DNA from 3 places in the Paenibacillus sp. B-A-8 genome. Region 1 is predicted to be linked to each of the others. Evidence: riboswitches for the same ligand, from Rfam matches in the RefSeq annotation. Region 1 holds a riboswitch; each other region holds the start of a gene.
What was found. Region 1 has a riboswitch for cobalamin ahead of metE (5-methyltetrahydropteroyltriglutamate--homocysteine S-methyltransferase). Riboswitches for the same ligand answer to the same signal wherever they lie in the genome.
Positions count from the first base shown of each region.

Region 2: another riboswitch for cobalamin. It lies ahead of ACN6MV_RS04160 (S-layer homology domain-containing protein); the one in region 1 lies ahead of metE (5-methyltetrahydropteroyltriglutamate--homocysteine S-methyltransferase).
Region 3: another riboswitch for cobalamin. It lies ahead of ACN6MV_RS02390 (anaerobic ribonucleoside triphosphate reductase); the one in region 1 lies ahead of metE (5-methyltetrahydropteroyltriglutamate--homocysteine S-methyltransferase).

Region 1 is NZ_CP183882.1:5,002,465-5,004,736, reverse strand. Features, by position in the region: gene ACN6MV_RS22670 (undecaprenyl-diphosphate phosphatase) at 1-672, shown strand, start outside; cobalamin riboswitch at 865-1,071, shown strand; gene metE (5-methyltetrahydropteroyltriglutamate--homocysteine S-methyltransferase) at 1,202-2,272, shown strand, end outside.
Region 2 is NZ_CP183882.1:927,460-929,731, reverse strand. Features, by position in the region: gene ACN6MV_RS04160 (S-layer homology domain-containing protein) at 1-853, opposite strand, end outside; cobalamin riboswitch at 1,017-1,218, opposite strand; gene ACN6MV_RS04155 (hypothetical protein) at 1,310-1,888, opposite strand; gene ACN6MV_RS04150 (cellulase family glycosylhydrolase) at 2,111-2,272, shown strand, end outside.
Region 3 is NZ_CP183882.1:529,394-531,665, reverse strand. Features, by position in the region: gene ACN6MV_RS02395 (MTH1187 family thiamine-binding protein) at 1-122, opposite strand, end outside; cobalamin riboswitch at 493-727, shown strand; gene ACN6MV_RS02390 (anaerobic ribonucleoside triphosphate reductase) at 944-2,272, shown strand, end outside.

The DNA of each region.
Region 1 (2,272 bases):
GTTGTTGTTATTTTTAGAAATAGGTTCATTGAACTGTTGGGCTTAAAGCATTTCAGTCGTAAACAGTTGGACCCTGTAACTGAGGAACAACCACCGCTCGAAAAGGGTGGACATCTTAAGCTTACACAGGTACTTGTAGGTTTAGTTCCGGCAGGTGTGCTGGGCGTTCTGTTTAATGATTATATTGATGAGCATTTATTCTCTACATCTACCGTGTTAATCGGTCTAGTAGTTGGTGCGGTGTTAATGATTATTGCGGATCTATTTGGACCCAAGAAGATCCAAACAGAGAGTGTCGATCAGATTACATATAAGCAGGCACTAGGTGTTGGTCTTGTCCAATGCTTCTCGTTATGGCCAGGATTTTCACGTTCCGGGTCGACGATTTCCGGTGGTGTCCTTCTTGGTATGAGTCATCGTGCTGCTGCTGATTTCACATTTATTATGGCTGTTCCAATCATGGCAGGGGCCAGTCTCCTCTCACTGATGAAGAATTGGCAATATTTCACCATCGATGCCCTGCCGTTCTTCATTGCAGGCTTTATCAGTGCTTTTGTATTTGCGCTGTTATCGATGCGATTCTTCCTGAAATTGATCAACCGGATTAAGCTTTTACCATTTGCTATATACCGGATAATACTTGCCGCTGTAGTATATTTCGTGTTTTTCTAAATCCGTTATAAGGAATCGATATAACAGAAGCCCCCGTCATCTATTGCAGATGACGGGGGCTTTCACGTATGATGACATCAGATTAAGACACTCAGTTTATTAATTATAAGGATAAAGTAAAAGTTCACTTTACCCTTATATCTCTCGCATAAACGCTTACCGTCCATAAAAGGACGCCGAAGGCGTTTTAGCTTGATAATATCGGAGACAGGTGCTTGCCGGGAATTAGTAATTCGGTAGGCTTAATAGGGAAATTCGGTTCGAAGCCGATGCGGTCCCGCCACTGTAACGGAAGAGTCCATAGCAATATACGTCACTGGCAATTTACTACTGCTGGGAAGACTGCTAAGGATGCTGACACCGCTAGCCAGGAGACCTGCCTGTTTCAACAGCACTGCTTCACCTACGGAGGATAGGAAGGTGTTAGACGTGAACCATAGGTATATTATGGGCGTCTTTCCCTTTGACTTTTTTAGGGAAGGGCGCTCTTTTTTATAGGGATGTTATGGTTTCAAGCCAAAATAAGAAGATGGAGAAGGGGAGCTGCAAAGTGACGAACAAAGTAAAAGTAAGTAATCTTGGCTATCCAAGAATCGGAAAAAACCGCGAGTGGAAGAAAACGTTGGAAGCCTTCTGGGCAGGTAAAATAAATGAGGAAGAGTTCCGTACTGAAATGGCAGGCATTCAACTTCAGCATTTGAAGACTCAGCAGGAGGCAGGCATTGAGTTAATTCCGGTAAATGATTTTACATTCTACGATCATGTGTTGGATACGGCTGTAATGTTCGGGATCGTACCTCCGCGTTATGCGTATGATGGTGGCGACATTGGGCTTGATCTTTATTTTGCGATGGCTAGAGGGAACGCTGAGGCTACCGCCTGCGAGATGACGAAATGGTTCAACACGAACTATCACTATATCGTTCCAGAGATCGGTGCACAAACGCCGCGCCTGACGGAGAATAAACCACTGGAAGCATACCGTTTCGCCAAGTCCCAAGCGGGAATTGAGGGGAAACCTGTGGTTTTAGGCCTTTATACCTTCCTTAAGCTGTCAAAAGGTTTTGCATCTGCGGATATTGCGAAGATTGCCGCTCGGTTTCTTCCGGTTTACGTTCAGCTATTGCAGGAACTGAAGCAAGAAGGAGTAAGCTGGGTACAAATCGATGAACCAGCGATTGTTACAGGAATAAATGAGTCAGAACTATCATTACTTAACTCGATTTACACAGAAATTGCTGAATCCGTGCCTGGATTAAATATTATTCTGCAGACTTACTTTGAAGCTGCTGAACCATTGGAGGCATTGTTAAAGCTTCCGGTACAAGGTTTAGGTCTTGATTTTGTCCATGATGGCGGAACGAATCTGGCATCGATTGAGCGCCTTGGCTGGCCTGAGGATAAGTGGCTGGGAGCGGGTATTATTGACGGACGCAACATCTGGCGCTCGGATCTGGATGCTAAGCTGCAGCTAATCGAGAAGCTGAGTGTACATGTACCACTTGATCGTCTTATTCTACAGCCTTCTTGCAGTTTGCTGCATGTTCCGGTTACTGTTCAGGGTGAGGTGAAGCTGAAGGCAACCGTCAAGGCTGCATTA
Region 2 (2,272 bases), 2.8 Mb from region 1:
CATCAGGATCAGGGAATAATACTGGAATTTCGTAGTTATAACTATCTAGTGCAATCAGAGCAAATATGGGACCGTTGTTCCCTTGCTTCTGAATATATTGATAATCAGCGAGTGCATTTCTTAGGTCATGACCTGCAACATTCGTGATATCTTTTCCGATAGAGGTAAGGCCTAGAATCGCTCTGGAATTCTCTGTGCTTTTGTTAGCGTCGAGTTTTCCATCCTCTTTGATCATCGAACTTATTTTCGTAACTACATTGTTGTAATAGAGATTGTAATAACCGTTAGGTACTTTGTAGTTCGCACGTGCTAGAGAAAGAATCGACCATTCTCCGCTGCCTGTTCCAAATGACGGATTCTTTACGGTGTTAACGATGTAGGCCAAGCTTTTATCTAACTGTTCTTTGGCAGTGATTTTATAAGTAACCTGATAGGTTACATTATCTGCTTTGTTTCCTGCGCCATCCACAGCCGTTACTGCGATTACGTTACTACCCGGGTTAAGAGATGCTTTGTACTCACCATTAGTAGCTGACAGAACGACTTGGTTCAGCTTTACTACTGGAATAATGTCTTTGTAGACATTGTCTGTAACCACTACTTTGAAGCTTACATCTTTACTGGATACTTCCTGTTTATCTTGTATACCTTCTATCAAAATCGTAGGCTTCTCTGTATCTGGCTCTTGTACTAACGCATTAATCTGCTCTACTAGAGCTTGATCAACCTCTGTTGTTACAACTGCACTATCGGCAATTGCTTCATTCGCATGAGCCGGGATTACACTTGTAGAGAACGTCGTGATAAATACAGCTACAATGAGTAACCAAGCTAAAAACTTATTTTTCTTCATGTTTCCATAACCCTTCCCTTCTTTTCCTATGATAAAAAACAGAATAAACTTTTTAACACTACAAAAAAACCACTCAACATAACGTCAAGAGGTTTAAGATAGTGAACCGCAACATTAGCAGGCATATACTATATCAAACACCTCTCTATCGCTCGTAGAGTTTAACGGTGTATCAGAAACAGGCTGATATTCTGGCTCAAGTATCATCACCCTTGCTACCTTCCCAGTTTCCCAGTGGTACCTTGCAAGGACTCCTCTTTCACAGCGGCGGGACCGCGCGGGATTCACACCCGCTTTCCATTTAACCAATCTATGATTGTATTTCCGAAACATTCATAATTGGCACCTATTGCTAATATTAATTTTTCCATGCTTCATCATATCTAATATAGATGCTTTTGTCATGCAATATTTGTTTTTTGTATAACAAGTAGTTGGAGATAAATCTATTGAATATCAAACCATTTTAACCACAATATACTCTTTTTCTCTCAGTTCAAAACCATCCTCCAGTGACAAAGAGGCCAAATCAAAGATTCGGTCATACTTTTTATTACGTGGGTGCCCTTCCTCCTCTGCCCAGCAAGTATAAAGCTCAAACTCGGTACCAGCTACTCCGATATCTGTCATAAGTTTAAATAACTCCCGGCAACACTTGAGTGAGGCGTTATACGATCCCGGTAGAGTATCTTTTAGCTTAGGGGATACAGAGAAGCCGCCCCAATTCGGTGAAATCCGATACACAAACGGACTTCGAAAGTGCTTGCGAATCTCATCGTTCCAATACCCAAGTTCCTCTATAAAAATACCCGCTGCATCTTCTTCCGAGTCATATACAAGACAGTCCTCATCTCTTAAATGAGATAGATCTGCGATGTCATCCAAAGGAATTATGCCTTGCAGGCGCAGAGCCTCTCTTTGTTTCTTATACTCTGGTGAATTTTTCACTTCATCATATGTCTTTTCTGACAGTACACTGCCTCTTTCTCCTAACGGAAGCTCTGTAGACGAGCCTATGTAATGAAATCTGCTCACTGGTTATTCCTCCATGACTTTTGGAATCAATTCAAATCACTAATTTCCATATGAATTTACCACAAATTAGTAAGGTACTCACTACAAATGTTCTATGTTAGGGTATTTGGTAAGCGTTTACAACAAAAAAATGGAGGTGCCAGTGTTCATCTACGTACCAAAGTGCTTGAGGAAAGGTCAGGTTTAAGCATCCTCAAAAATGATCTTACAAAGGAGAATTCAATGACTACTCGAATCCAGAAATCCTTCTTATCATTGACCCTTGTTACCGCTCTTCTGCTCTCTTTGTTCTCATCCATTGCCGCCGCTGCTACCAAGGACGAGCAACAAGCTAAAGCAGCACCAAAGAGTAAAATCCAATCCTATGTAGACGATATGCAGCCC
Region 3 (2,272 bases), 2.4 Mb from region 1:
GATGTAAGCTCATAAGTAATTCCTTCTACCGTCTGCAGCACTCGCTGCATATCCGCAACATAACTGCTAAGGCTGGTACTGCCTGTTCCAATCGGAATAACGGTTACTTCAGCAATAGGCATGGGAATACCTCCTTCGAATTTTAAAGTGTGTCTCCATCTATTGTAACAACTCCACCGCTCTCCCACAAATGATGCCCGCATTATTATGCCCCTTCTTTCCCGCCAAGTACTCCGAAATACAGCTTTCTCCACGAGTACTTTCTCTTACATGAATTCTAGGGTCGTCTGCACTACATTTATGGACTATTTGTGGCATCTTTTCGGACAATTTATGAATCATTTTCCATCTGCCTGTGGATCAATTGTGGATTACTTATGGACAGCCTGTGGATCATTTGTGGAGTACTTTTAAAGAAGCCGCTCCCCGCTTGGGTTTTCTAAAAAACTGTTTACAAACACAACATCTTGGGTTATTTTTATCTAATCACAACAAAATATAGTGGAGACAGGCGCTTTGATCCTTTATTTGAATTAGAGCTTAATAGGGAAGTGCGGTGAGATTCCGCTGCGGTCCCGCCACTGTAACCGGATGTCCTTCACAAGCTTTTAGAAGCTTAAGACGGACAGATCTCCCAGCAGAAGCCACTGAGGGTTACGAACCCCTTGGGAAGGCGCTGAGAGATCCTGCGGAAGCCAGGAGACCTGCCTGTTTCGACGACACCAACTATGAGTGCCTGCGAGGAACAGGAACGGTGTCCGCATGCGGTCATCTTCTGAGAGACCACCGCAAATATCCGTGTGGATATTTACATAACGCATCGGGCATTTTCTGCCATCCTCGCTAGGGGATGCTTTTTTTATGAGATCAGAATGAATATACGGCCGCTTATGCGGTCGGGCTTCTTAATGATAGGACGATAGACTGAGAGGAGAGCTATACAATGACGTTGTTGGAGAGACAATTTAACGGTACAACAAATGCACGAGAAGTTCTTTTAGAAGAGCTCATTGATTTAGGGCGCGATATTATCGACAGTCGGGATTTGGACTTACTGCGCGAGAATGCCAATTTGAACGGAGAGAGTTTCTCCGGTAAAATGAGCAAGTTCGGCAGTGAATATTCAAAATGGTATGCCCGCAACTTTACGATGCCACCGCAGCTAGTGCAGGCCATTGATGACAATGTCGTCTATGTGCATGATCTGGATCAATACGCGATCGGAACGACGAACTGTATTTTTATCCCGTTTGATAAACTTCTCCGCGAAGGCTTCAACACCGGCAACGGCAGTGTTCGTCCTCCAAACTCCATAATGACGGCTATGTCACTGGTAGCAATCATTTTTCAATCCCAGCAAAATGCTCAATATGGCGGTGTATCCGCTAATAAGCTCGACTATGATCTAGCCCCTTATGTAACCAAATCCTTCGCTAAGCTATTCCGCAAGGGTCTGGATTATTTTGAAGAAGGACAAGCTGATGAATCTTTGGGCGAGATTACGATGAGCCGGACCGATCTGGCGGAGTTATATCCAAAAGCGTTCCGTTTTGCACTAAAGGAAACCGAAATTGAAACCCTGCAAGCGGCTGAAAGTATGGTACATAATCTGAATACCATGTCCAGCCGATCCGGTGGGCAAATTCCGTTTACCAGCATTAACTACGGGACTTGTACTTCACCAGAAGGTCAGCTTGTGATCAGCTCCCTGCTAACAGCAACGATGAACGGACTTGGAAGCGGAGAGACACCTGTGTTCCCGATTCAAATCTTCAAATGCAAGCAAGGCGTCAATCAACAGCAAGGTGATCCGAACTATGAATTGTTCCTAAAAGCAGCGGAATGTTCTGCACGCAGACTATATCCGAACTTCGCTAATCTGGACGCTCCGCTCAACTTGCAGTATTATGATCCAAGTGATCCTGATACGGAATTTGCTACAATGGGCTGCCGCACCCGCGTGCTCGGTGACCGTTTTGGGCGTAATCATTGCTCCGGAAAGGGCAACCTTTCCTTTAATACACTGAATCTGGTTCGACTCGGTCTGGCACACGGCACAGTAACGGGCCGACGTACCGTCGCAGACGAAGCTGGCTTCTATGAAGATCTAAATCATTATATGGATATTGCGCTGGAAGGACTTCTTCATCGTTTCAACATCCAAGCCGCGCAAAAAGCTAAAGCGTCCGATTTCATGATGCGAGAAGGCGTCTGGGAAGGCGGCGAAAATCTCGCTCCTGAAGACTCTGTAGGCGAACTGCTGAAGCATGGC